One region of the Pseudomonas multiresinivorans genome, then DNA from elsewhere that is predicted to be linked to it. Evidence: riboswitches for the same ligand, from Rfam matches in the RefSeq annotation. Region 1 holds a riboswitch; each other region holds the start of a gene.
The links. Region 1 has a riboswitch for cobalamin ahead of G4G71_RS25885 (TonB-dependent receptor plug domain-containing protein). Riboswitches for the same ligand answer to the same signal wherever they lie in the genome.

Region 1 (4,244 bases):
GCGGGGCTCGATCAGCATCACCTGCACTTCCTGCTCGGCATACGGCTTGTGTTCCACTCCGCGCGGAACCACATACAGCTCGCCAGCCCGCAAGGTCAGCGGGCCGTCGCGGAAGTCGATGCGCAGCTCGCCGTCGAGCACGATGAACGTCTCGTCGGTGTCGGCGTGGCTGTGCCAGACGAAGTCGCCGTGCAGCTTCACCACCTTGAACTGATAGTCGTTCATCTCGGCGATCACCCGCGGTTGCCAGGTTTCGGTAATGCGGCCGAGCTTGTCCTGCAGGTTGATCGGTTGGCGTTGGGTCACGGTGTTTCCTCCTGGGGATCGTTCTCCCGAAACTACGGCGGCCTCGGCGGGCGGTCTTGCAGGAAATTGCGCTTCGATCGCCCCTGCATTGACCTGATCGGGTTGCCGGGCCCGTCCTTGACGCCGACAATCGATCCTTGGCCCGTCAGAAAGGAGTGCCGATCCATGGCGCAGAACATCTACGACAATCCCGAATTCTTCGCTGGCTACGCCCAGCTGCCACGCTCTCAGCACGGCCTGGACGGCGCGCCGGAGTGGGCCTCGCTGCGTTCGCTGCTGCCGCCGCTGGAAGGCCTCGACGTGGTCGACCTCGGGTGTGGCTACGGCTGGTTCAGTCGTTACGCCGCGGAGCAGGGCGCGCGCACGGTGAGCGGGTTGGACGTGTCGCAGAAGATGCTCGACCACGCACGGGCGAACACCGACGCTGCGCAGGTGAGCTACTTCCATGCCGACCTCGACCAACTCGAACTGCCCACCGCGGCCTTCGACCTCGCCTACAGCTCTCTGACCCTGCATTACCTCGCAGACCTGCCGCATTTCTTCCGCAACGTACACGATGCGCTGCGCCCCGGCGGCAGCCTGGTGTTCTCCATCGAACACCCGATCTACATGGCCTCGCTCAAGCCGGGCTGGGTCGTCGACGGCGATGGCCGCCGCTGCTGGCCGGTGGATCACTACCAGGACGAAGGCGAGCGCCGTACCGACTGGCTGGCCAAGGGTGTGCTCAAGCACCATCGCACCCTCGGCAGCATTCTCAATGCCGTGATCGGCTCGGGGCTGACGCTGCGCCACGTCGAGGACTGGGGCCCGAGCGCCGAGCAGGTGCAGGCTATCCCGTCGCTGGCCGAGGAGCGCGAACGGCCGATGTTGCTGCTGGTCGCCGCGCAGCGCTGAAGCGGCGAAAACGCGCGACTATGCTGGAAGGGTCGCGCCCACCCCGCGTCGGAGATCGCCATGTCACAGACCGTTCCCGCCGTCCGCCCCAGCGTCATTCCCTGCCTGCGCTACCGCGATGCGCCCCAGGCCATCGACTGGCTGTGCCAGACCTTCGGCTTCCATCGGCAACTGGTCGTTGCCGATGACCATGGCGGCATCGCCCACGCCCAGCTGGCGATGGCCGACGGCAGCGGCCTGGTGATGCTCGGCTCGCTGCACGACAACGAGTACGGCCGGCTGATGCGCCAGCCCGACGAGATCGGCGGCTGCACCCAGAGCATCTACGTGGTGGTGAAGGACGCCGAAGCGTTGTACCGCGCAGCGGTGGATGGCGGCGCGCAGATCGTCATCGACATCAAGGACGAAGACTACGGCGGCCAGGGCTTCACCTGCCGCGATCCGGAAGGGCATATCTGGAGCTTCGGCACCTACGATCCCTGGCACTGACGCTGCCCTGCAACATCCTGCGCAAGCCCCGAGCTTGACGCTTTCCCTTCGCAAGTGTTGATATGCGCCCCGTTTCAGGTGCCCCCCGCCGCCGTGCGTGGGGTGAAACGGGAAGCCGGTGCGTCGCCTATGTGCGATCAGTCCGGCGCTGCCCCCGCAACGGTAAGCGAGCGGAGCATCCACTAGGCCACTGTGCACCAGCATGGGAAGGCGGATGCCCCAGGACCCTCGCAAGCCCGGAGACCGGCCTGGAACCTGTTTGGCAAACCCGCGGTGGGCGGGCGTGAGCCGGTTCCCGGGGCGCGCTCGTTCCGGGTGTCGCTGCGCCGCCTGCGAAATCCCGATTTCGAGGCGATCACCTTGCATTCTCCTGCTTCCAACTCCCGGCGCGCCTTGCGCTGGACTCCCGTTCTCTCCCTCTGTGCCCTGAGTTCGCAGCTTCTGGCGGCGCCCCTCGACCTGGCCGATGAAATCGTCAGCGCGCCTTCCGTGGAGTCCACCACGGTGGCTGACATGGCGCGCTACGGCAGCAAGCTGGAGGTTATCGACCGCCAGCAGATCGAACGCGCCGGCCCCAGCGCCGACATCACCCGCGTGCTGCAGATGTACGTGCCCGGCCTGTTCATTGCGCCGAAGAACGGCCCGTTCGACTACGGCACTTACTCGCTGCTGGGCGGGCGCAACGACGACACGCTGATCCTGCTGGACGGTGTGCGCCTGAACAACCGCCTCTACGGCGGCATTTACATCGACACCCTGCCGACCACCGCGGTGGAGCGCATCGAGGTGCTCAAGGGCGGCCAGGGCCTGCTGTTCGGCACCCAGGCGGTGTCCGGGGTGATCAACATCGTCACCCGCAGCGCGCGTTCGCGCGAGGCGTCCGGCGAGGTCAATCTGGGCCTGGATACCTTCAAGGGCCGCAGCGGCGATGCCCGCGCGGAGAAGATCGTGCAGAACGGCCTGGGCGACCTCGGCCTGATGGCCTACGTCAGCCACAACCGCTCCGACGGCTACCAGCCGTACCGCGACCAGGACATGACCAGCACGGTCAGCGACAAGCGCCGCTCCTATGACGTCAACGTGTTCGGCGCCAAGGCCATCCAGGCCATCGGCGACGCCTCGCGGCTGGAGCTGTTCTACCAGTACGCCGACGCCGAGCTGGACTTCGCCCGGCCGACATCGAACCACCACACCAGCAACAACCGCGTGCAGCAGATCGCCACGGCGACCTTCCAGCAGAGCGTCAACGACGACTTCAGCTGGTTCGCCAAGACCCACATCAACGACTGGGATACCCGCTACGACCGCGTCTACAACCTGCAGGGCGGCGGCACCCAGGTGCTCAACCACAACGACTACTGGGGCTTTACCGACTGGGGCGCGCAGCTCGAAGGCAAGGCCAGGTTCGGTGGCGGTCACGAGCTGGTCTTCGGCAGCGACAACCAGTGGTACAAGGGCCAGGACGATGTGCTGATCATCGACAACGACAAGGCCGAGTCCCACGCGCTTTACGCCCAGCTGCGCCCACGTATTGACGCGCTGCCCGACTGGCACCCGAGCCTGGGTGTGCGCCGCGAGGAAATCGCCGGCGGCGAAGGCGCCACCGTTTGGATGCTGACCTCGCTCTACGACCTCACGCAGCAGCTCAAGCTGCGCGGCCAGTTCGGCACCGCCTTCAAGCTGCCCACCGCCGAGCAGCTGTTCGTCAACGAGCCCGGTGATGAAGTCGGCAACCGTGACCTCAAGCCCGAGCGCAGCCGCAACGCCGAACTGGGCCTGGACTACACCGGCGAGCTGTTCGACCAGCCGTGGAGCGGCAGCGTCACCCTGTTCCGCCGCGAGATCACCGACCTCATCACCCTCGCGGGCGACCAATGGGTGAACGGCAACGGCGAGATCGAAGTGCGCGGCGTGGAAGCCAACGGCCAGTGGCAGTTCGGCCGCCATTGGCAGCTCTCCGCCGACGCCACGCGCAACCTGGTGGACAGCCGCGAGGGCGTGACGGTGAACAACATCCCGCACTTCTTCGCCCGCGTGCGTGCCGGCTATGACGACAACCTCTGGGGCGCTGGCCTCGCCACGCGATATGTGGGCTCCATCGTCAGCGCCCAGGACGACGACTACGGCCATTACACCGTGCTCGACGGCGATGCCTATCGCTACCTCGACGCGGCCCGCGCGCATCGCCTGAGCCTGCTGCTGGAGAACCTGCTGGACCGTGACTACGCCACCGGCCGCACCAGCAACGGCATCCGCCAGGTAGACAACCTCGGCCGGCCGCGCACCGCCGAGCTGCGCTACACCTTCAGCTTCTGATGAAGGCCATCCTGCTGGTCGGCCCACTGGCCGGGGCCCAGGGCGAGCGCCTGCACCGCGAGGTGTCGGCGCGTCTGGCTGGTGTCGAGAGCATCGACACCAGCGAGGGTTTCGACCTGCTCTGGGCCCGAGCGCGCGCGCAGCTTGCCGATGCCGCGTCGTTGTTGCTGGTCGACCTGGAACCCGCCACCGACGGCGCCTACCTCGACTGGTTGCGCGCCGAACTGGCAGTACTGGCG
Region 2 (4,244 bases), 580 kb from region 1:
CCCGCTGCCGTGCTGGTTCACGAGCAAGGGCCAGGCGCCCCCCTCGCTCCTACGAAGAGCGGCTCGGCGCGCCGCCAACTCTCACGTGCGCCGTACCCTGTAGGAGCGAGCTTGCTCGCGAACAGGCTCCTGCGCCGTACCCCCTGAGTGCGCGTCCTCCCGCGCGTAGGAGCGGACTCCGTCCGCGATCGGCATCCCACCACGCCAGATCATCGCGGATGAATCCGCTCCTACGCGCGCGCGAGGCCTCGGAGTGCTTCCCGAAAATCCCGCGCCATGCGGAGCCTTACAGCTCCGGCGTCCAGGTCACCGCCAGCAGGGCGGTGCGGCCCGGTTCGCGGTAAGGGCGGGCTTCGCCCATGAAGTCCATCGGGCTGGTCGGCCGCAGGTAGTCGCCGAGGGTGTAGTCGCGGTCCAGGGCGTTATCCAGCTTCAGGTCGAAGCGGACTTCGTCGCTGGCCAGCCAACTGGTGCGCAGGTCGAGCACGCCGTAGCCGGAGAGTTCGCGGGTGTTGGCCGCGTCGTCGTAGCGCTGGCTGACCGCGCGCCAGGTGCCGCCGACGCCGAAGGCGCCGAACTGGCGGTCCAGGTCCAGGCTCAGGGTGCGCCGCGCACGGTAGGGCAGGGTGTGGCCGGTGTCGCGGTCGCGCGGGTCGATCAGGCTCAGGCCGAGCGCGGCCTGCCAGCCCAGTACTTCGCGGGCAACGCTGGCCTCGAAGCCATTGATGCGCGCCTTGTTGATGTTCTCCGGCTGGTTGCTGTTGCTGTCCCAGGCGATCAGGTCGTCGATCTCGGTGCGGTACAGCGAGGCTTCCAGGTGCGTGCCGGAGAAGTCACCGCGCCATTGCAGCTCATAGGTCTTCGAGGTCTCGGCCTTCAGGTCCGGGTTGCTCGCGCCGGGGTAGTAGAGGTCGCTGAAGGTCGGTGCGCGGAAGCCTTCGCCGTAGCTGGCGATCCAGGTCTGGCTGTCGCCGACCGGCAGGCTGAAGGCGGCGTTCCAGCTGTTCTGGCTGCCGTAGGCCTGGTTGTTGTCGTGGCGGATGCCCAGCTCGGTGCCGAAGTTGTCGCCCTTTAAACTGTGCTGGGCGAAGAAGGCACGGTTGCTGCGCTGGTCCTCGGCGAAGTCGGTGCTGCCGTCGACCTTGTCTTCGTACCAGTCGGCGCCCAGGGCCAGTTGATTGGCCTCGTCCAGTTGCAGTCGGTTGATCCAGCTCGCCGAGTGGCGGGTGGTTTCCAGCGTGCCATTGTTCCAGCTATCGGCGGCGCCCACGGCCTTGTTGCGGTCGAAGCTGCGGCCCAGCTCCAGGCGACTGTTCCACATGTTGGTGATCTGGCCGTCGAGATAGGCGCTGTAGCTGCTGACGCGGAACTCGTCGCGGGGCGAGCCCGGCTCGAAGTTGTAGGCGTCGTCGTATTCGTTCTTGCCGCGCTGGTCGTTGAGGTTCAGGCCGGCCTTCCAATCCTCGCTGAAACGATGGTCCAGGTTCAGGTGCACGGCCTTGTTGCGCTGGGCGTCGTGGTCGTTGTCGGCGCCGACGTTGTCGCTGGTGCGGTCCCAGCCCTGGCTCTCGTCCAGGCTGCTGCCGAGGTTGTAGCGGGTCTGCTCGTTGCCGCCGGACAGGCTCAGGCTGCGCTCGAAGGTGCCGTGGTTGCCGGCGGCCAGGCGCACTTCCGGGTGCAGGCCGGCTTCGCCGCGGCGGGTGAAGATCTGGATGACGCCACCGATGGCGTCGGCGCCGTACAGCGCGGAGCGCGGGCCGCGGGTCACTTCGACGCGCTCGATGCTGTCGATGCTCAGGTAGTCCAGGCGGGCAATGCCGCTGCTGGCCGAGGCGATGCGCTGGCCGTCCACCAGCACCAGGGTCTGCGCGGTGCTGGTGCCGCGCACGGAGTACGAGACTACGCCGCCGGAGCTGCCCATCTGCACGCCGGGCACGCGAGCCAGCAGGGCGGGGACGCTGCGTACCTGCAGGCGTTCGATGTCGGCGCGGGTGAACACGCTGTTGGCCGAGGTGGCTTCGGCGCGCGGCTGGGCCTGGCGCGCGGAGGTGATCACCTGGTCGGAGAGCCGGTAGATGTCGTCGGCGGCGAACGCCAGGCCGGGCAGCAGGCTGGTGGCCAGGGCGAGTCGGGTCAGTTTCATGGAGCGTCCTCAAAAGCGGGCGGATGACTTTCGAGGAGGGCGTGGCAAGGGCGGCAGGCCGCACTTGACGGTGCGGCCCTCCGCAACACCTGTCGGGGCGTGTCGAGGGCGGTCTCCGGGCTGCCGACGTCACATCGCCGCCTTCCCACATTCGTGCAGTGGCTCATGGCGATGCTGCGCTCCCTTGGGGAGTGCGTCGGTTACCGTTGCGGGGGCAGCGCAGGTCTTTCACCTGCTTCCCGTTACCTCGAACGAAAACGGGCGCACCTTAGTCGGTGCGCCCGTCACTGGCAATACTCCCGGGGAGGGATGCGCCGATCGGTCTCAGCGATTGCCGAGGGCTTCCAGGCGCGCCTTCACCGCGGCTTCGATACCGGCGGCGTCCAGACCGCACTCGGCGAGCATCTGCGCAGGCTTGGCATGCTCGACGTAGTAGTCCGGCAGGCCCAGGTGCAGGATCGGCTGCTGGATATTCTCGCGGGCGAGGAATTCGCTGACGGCGGCGCCGGCGCCACCCATCACCGAGTTCTCCTCGATGGTCACCAGCAGGTCGTGGCTGGCGGCCAGTTGGCGCACCAGTTCCTCGTCCAGCGGCTTGACGAAGCGCATGTCGGCGACCGTGGCGTCGAACTGTTCGGCCACTTTCAGTGCCTCGGCCAGTTGCACGCCGAACACCAGGAAGGCGACCTTGCCGGCCTTGCCTTCGCGGCGAACCACGCCCTTGCCGATTTCCACCGGAGCCAGTTCGGCTTCGATGGCGGCGTTCGGGCCGGTGCCGCGCGGGTAGCGCACTGCCGCCGGGCCTTCGAAGTGGTGGCCGGTGGTGAGCAGCTTGCGCAGCTCGTTCTCGTCGCTGGGGGTCATCACCAGCATGCCGGGGATGCAGCGCAGGTAGGAGAGGTCGAAGCTGCCGGCGTGGGTCGGGCCGTCTTCGCCCACCAGGCCGGCGCGGTCGATGGCGAACAGCACGTCGAGGTTCTGCACCGCGACGTCGTGGATCAACTGGTCGTAGCCGCGCTGCAGGAAGGTGGAGTAGATCGCCACCACCGGCTTGGCGCCATCGCAGGCCATGCCGGCCGCCAGGGTCACGGCGTGCTGTTCGGCGATGGCGACGTCGAAGTAACGATCCGGGAACTTGTCGGCGAAGGCCACCAGGTCGGAGCCTTCCTTCATCGCCGGGGTGATGCCGACCAGGCGCGGGTCCTGGGCAGCCATGTCGCACAGCCACTGGCCGAACACGCTGGAGTACTTCGGCCCGCCGGCCTTCTTCGGCACGGCGTGGGCGGGGGCGCCCTCGGGTTCGAGCTTGGTGATGGCGTGGTAGCCGATCGGGTCGATCTCGGCCGGGCCGAAGCCCTTGCCCTTCTTGGTCACCACGTGGAGGAACTGCGGGCCCTTGAGGTCACGCATGTTGCGCAGGGTGGCGATCAGGGTCGGCAGGTCGTGGCCGTCGATAGGGCCGATGTAGTTCCAGCCCAGCTCTTCGAAAAGCGTGCCGGGGACCAGCATGCCCTTGGCGTATTCCTCGGTGCGGCGGGCGATCTCCCAGGCGCCGGGCAGGCGCGAGAGCACCTTCTTGCTGCCTTCGCGCATGCTGCTGTAGGTGCGGCTGGAGAGAATCTTGGCCAGGTAGTTGGACAGGCCGCCGACATTGTTGGAGATCGACATGTCGTTGTCGTTGAGGATCACCAGCATGTCGGCCTTCACTTCCGACGCGTGGTTGAGCGCCTCGAAGGCCATGCCGGCGGTCAGCGCGCCGTCACCGATCACTGCCACCGACTTGCGGTTGGAGCCCTGCATGCGCGCGGCAATGGCCATGCCCAGGGCGGCGCTGATGGAGGTGCTGGAGTGGCCGACGCCGAAGGTGTCGTACTCGCTCTCCGAGCGGCGCGGGAAGGCGGCCAGGCCGTCCTTCTGGCGAAGGCTGCCCATGCGCTCGCGACGACCGGTGAGGATCTTGTGCGGGTAGGCCTGGTGGCCGACGTCCCACACCAGGCGGTCGTCCGGGGTGTCGAAGACGTAGTGCAGGGCGACCGTCAGCTCGATGACGCCCAGGCCTGCGCCGAAATGGCCGCCGGTCTGGCCGACGCTGTACAGCAGG
Region 3 (4,244 bases), 710 kb from region 1:
GACGCCATTGCCAGCCTGCACGGGCACTACGAAGACGACTGGATCGCCGCCGTGCTGGTCACCGGCGACACCGACCCGCATCTGCTCGCCCAGGCTTCGGCCCATGGCTGGCCGCTGCTGCACAAGCCGCTGGCAGCGGAGCAGTTGAAGGCGATGATCGATGAGCAGTTCAGTGAACTGGAGCCGCTGGACGACTGAGCCCAAGCACCGAGGGGACGCCTGCTTCCTGTTCGGCGGCGATACCGGAGCTGGGCTGGTTCGCGAGCAAGCTCGCTCCTACGAAGAGCAACGCGCCAACTTGTGCGTGGGCTGGTAGCCCCGCACAGGAGCGGACTTCGTCCGCGATGGGTTGGCCGGGCTCCCTGACATCATGGATGCAGCGTCAGGTCGATCGCGGACAGAGTCCGCTCCTACGCAAGGGCTCGCCCCCGCAGTTACCTCTGGGAAGGCATCACGGCCGATACAGGTGCGCATGCCCCGCGCTGTAAAGCGATGAATCGGCGAAGCCTTCCGCCCCCAGCACCTTGCCCACCAGGATCAGCGCCGTGCGCTTGAAATCCTTTGCCGCGGCCTTTGCCAGAATATCGCCCAGCGTACCGGTGACCTGGTCCTGGTCCGGCCAGCTCGCCCGGTGAATCACTGCGATGGGGCAATCGGCGCCGTAGTGCGGCAGCAGTTCGGCGACGATGTTCGGCAACTGCCCCACGCCGAGATGAATCGCCAGGGTCGCGCGGTGCTGCGCCAGCTCGGCAAGGGACTCGCCTTCGGGCATGCGTGTCTTGTGGGCGTAACGGGTGAGGATCAGCGTCTGCGAGATGTCCGGCAGGGTCAGCTCGCAGCCGAGTATCGCCGCACAGGCAGAAGTGGCCGTGACGCCGGGAACGATCTCGTAGGGAATACCCAGCTCACGCAGGTGGCGAATCTGCTCGCCGATGGCGCCGTACAGCGACGGGTCGCCGGAGTGCACGCGGGCAACGTCCTTGCCTTCGCCGTGGGCCTGCGCCAGCAGCGCGACGATCTCGTCCAGGTTCAGCTCGGCGGTATTCACCACGCGCTCGGCGCTATGACCCTCCAGCACCGCTGGCGGTACCAGCGAGCCGGCGTAGAGGATCACCGGGCAGGAACGGATCAGCCGCTGGCCCTTGACCGTGATGAGTTCGGGGTCGCCGGGGCCGGCGCCGATGAAGTGGACCGTCATGGCTGCTCCTGTTCGGATTCAACGGGGATGAAGGCCAGCGCGCAGGTGGCCTGGTCGCTGCGGCGTTTGCCCACCAACAGTCGCGCCGGCGCACCGGCCTGGGCTTCGGCCTGCAGCAGTGCCGCGGCTTCGGCCACACTGGCAGCGCCGATGGCCGTGCGGACCGTTTCGGATGGCCGGTCCAGGCGCGGTTCGCACGCGGCCAGTTGTTGCGGCGTGAACAGCGCCAGCGGCAGGTCGAGGGCGGCAGCCAGTGCTGTCAGTCCTTCCTCGTCGGCCTTCAACGTGGCGCTAGCCAGCGCGGTAAGGTTCGACTCATCGAGGCCGGCCTCGGCCAGCGTCTGCGCCAGCAAGGCGCGCAGTTCATCGAGCGTGCAGCCGCGGCGGCAACCGAGGCCGGCAACCAGCGTCATCAGCAATCTCCCCAAAACAAAACCCCGCAGACGGCCGGGCCGCCTGCGGGGTCGAGCATAACGCGCAGATCAGGCCGACGGCGCGAAACGGCGGAACAACCAGGCAGCCACCAGGCCCAGGGCCGCCCAGAACACCGCGTTGGTGATCAGCGAGGCGACGATGAACTCGTGGGCGATGCTTTCCGGCGCGAGGCTGGAATGCACTTCCGGCTGCGGCGCGCCGATCACATGCGGCACCACCAGCAGGGCGACACCGATGCCACGCAGCGCCCAATTGCGGCCGAACACCAGCAGCGCAAGGCCGCCAGCGGTGGCAGCGGCGGTGCCGATCCACCAGGTCTGGCGCAGGGTCAGGTCGGCGGCGGCGGTGCCGGGCACCTCCGGCGGCAGGCCAAGGGACGGCGCCAGGGTGAACACGGCGAAACCGGCCAGGCCCCAGAGCAGGCCTTCGGAGGTCTTGCCCGGCTCGCGCAGGGTGAACAGGCCAGCCAGCATCAGGGCGAAGCCCACCGCGACCACCAGGTTGCCGCCAGTGGTAGAGAGGATGCGCTGCCAGCCGTCTTCCGGCTCCCAGGCTTCCGCGTCGTGCTCGTGGGCGGCCACTGCGCCTGCAGCGTGGTCATGGGCGTGCTCGTGGTTTTCTTCGACCAGCGCGGCAGCCGGTTCGGCTTTCTCGTAGGTTTCCGCCTTGAGGATCAGCGGGGACACCCACAGCAGTTGGACCACAGTCAGCACCAGCGCCGCGATCAGACCGGCGAAACCGGCGGTCTGGGCGATACGTTTGATCATTGCAATTCTCCAGGCGAGACGAGGCCCCGAACGCTGCAAACGCGCGGCCAGGAGTGCCTCGAATTCGCTGCGCTTACGCGCAGGCGGTGCACATTAGTGGCAGGGGAAGCCCGCACTGTGACGAGTATCGTGGGCGGCGTTGTGCACCGCATCGATGTGCGAGAAGCCGGCGAAATACACCAGCAGCGCACCGAGCAGGCTGGCGCCGACGGCCAGGCTGATGCGCTTGGAAAGGGGGATGGAAGTGCTCGACGCGTGCGTCAGGGTGCTGCTGGACATGAACGTTCCCTCTGAAGATCAAAGTAAGAGAACGCAGAGGTTGAACGCATTCGAACGCGCCGGAACGGCCGCGCCACGGCCTGCGCCCGCCCACCGCGGGTTTGCCAAAAACAAAGAATTCCAGGCCGGTCTCCGGGCTTGCGATGTCGGCCAGTGGCCAAGCGGGTCAACCTTCCCATGCCGGAGCACAGTGGCTACTGATGACCCTACGATCGCTTACCGTTGCGGGGGCAGCGCCGGACTGGTCCTTGCGGACGCACCGGCTTCCCGTTTCACCTCGCGCGCGTGGCGCGAGACACCTGAAACCGCGCTAGCTGACCACGAAGCCCTGCAAGCGTCAACCGATCCCCGGCGATTGACCGCCCCGCCGTCGCTGCGTAGCCTTCCTCCCTTCGAGGTTCTCCGGCGCTGGCCGGAGCTAAGAGGGAACGTGGAAATCTTCGGATGCGCCACGGCTGCCCCCGCAACTGTGAACAGCCTGTCTCTTCACGCGCCACTGCCGATTCGGGCGGGAAGGCGAAGAGATACCAGAGGGCTGTGAGCCAGGAGACCTGCCTCGAGCAGCATCAAGACAACCGGGCGGGGTGATCCGGTGGCGACCTTCGTTGCGCGGCGAACCCGCGCGCGCGCCCTTCATCCGCCCTCTCGCACCGCATCCTGCTCAAGAGGCGCGCATGAAGACCCTGGCCAAACTCCCTGTCACCATCGTCACCGGCTTCCTTGGCGCCGGGAAGACCACCCTGCTCCGCCACATGCTGGATAACGCCGAAGGTCGCCGCATCGCGGTGATCGTCAACGAGTTCGGCGAGCTGGGCATCGACGGCGAAATCCTCAAGCAGTGCTCCATCGGTTGCAGTGAAGAAGAAGCGGTCGGCCGCGTCTTCGAACTGGCCAACGGTTGCCTGTGCTGCACTGTGCAGGAAGAATTCTTCCCGGTGATGCGCGAGCTGGTGGCACGCCGTGGCGACCTCGACCAGATCCTCATCGAGACCTCCGGCCTGGCCCTGCCCAAGCCGCTGGTGCAGGCCTTCCAGTGGCCGGAAATCCGCAACGCCTGCACCGTTGACGCGGTGATCACCGTGGTCGACAGCCCGGCAGTGGCCGCCGGCACCTTCGCCGCCCATCCCGAGCAGGTGGACGAGCAGCGCAAGCAGGACCCGAACCTGGACCACGAATCGCCGCTGCACGAACTCTTCGAAGACCAGCTGGCCAGCGCCGACCTGGTGGTGCTGAACAAGGCCGACCTGCTGGACGCCGACGCGCTCGCCCGTGTCCGAGCCGAAGTCGCCGAGGAGCTGCCGCCAGCGGTGAAGATCGTAGAAGCCAACTCCGGCCAGCTGCCGCTCTCCGTGCTGCTGGGGCTGAATGCCGAGGCCGAGCTGCACATCGACAGCCGCCCCACGCACCACGACCACGAAGGCCATGAAGACCACGACCACGACGAGTTCGACTCCTTCCACGTCGACCTGCCGGAAGTGGAAGAGCGCGCCCTGCTCGACGCGCTGAACGCGCTGGTCGAGCGCCACGCCGTGCTGCGCATCAAGGGCTTCGTCGCCATTCCCGGC

Region 2: linked by a shared signal. The riboswitch ahead of G4G71_RS28480 (TonB-dependent receptor domain-containing protein) and the one ahead of G4G71_RS25885 (TonB-dependent receptor plug domain-containing protein) in region 1 are both predicted to bind cobalamin.
Region 3: linked by a shared signal. The riboswitch ahead of G4G71_RS29135 (CbtB domain-containing protein) and the one ahead of G4G71_RS25885 (TonB-dependent receptor plug domain-containing protein) in region 1 are both predicted to bind cobalamin.

Annotation. Positions count from the first base shown of each region.
Region 1 is NZ_CP048833.1:5,660,245-5,664,488, reverse strand. Features, by position in the region: gene G4G71_RS25900 (cupin domain-containing protein) at 1-306, opposite strand, end outside; gene G4G71_RS25895 (class I SAM-dependent methyltransferase) at 472-1,200, shown strand; gene G4G71_RS25890 (VOC family protein) at 1,261-1,689, shown strand; cobalamin riboswitch at 1,749-1,955, shown strand; gene G4G71_RS25885 (TonB-dependent receptor plug domain-containing protein) at 2,050-4,005, shown strand; gene G4G71_RS25880 ((2Fe-2S) ferredoxin domain-containing protein) at 4,005-4,244, shown strand, end outside.
Region 2 is NZ_CP048833.1:6,245,094-6,249,337, reverse strand. Features, by position in the region: gene G4G71_RS28480 (TonB-dependent receptor domain-containing protein) at 287-2,143, opposite strand; cobalamin riboswitch at 2,250-2,426, opposite strand; gene dxs (1-deoxy-D-xylulose-5-phosphate synthase) at 2,468-4,244, opposite strand, start outside.
Region 3 is NZ_CP048833.1:6,373,572-6,377,815, forward strand. Features, by position in the region: gene G4G71_RS29115 (ATP-binding response regulator) at 1-198, shown strand, start outside; gene cobM (precorrin-4 C(11)-methyltransferase) at 452-1,198, opposite strand; gene G4G71_RS29125 (cobalamin biosynthesis protein) at 1,195-1,611, opposite strand; gene G4G71_RS29130 (CbtA family protein) at 1,681-2,400, opposite strand; gene G4G71_RS29135 (CbtB domain-containing protein) at 2,494-2,679, opposite strand; cobalamin riboswitch at 2,786-2,997, opposite strand; cobalamin riboswitch at 3,058-3,252, shown strand; gene cobW (cobalamin biosynthesis protein CobW) at 3,354-4,244, shown strand, end outside.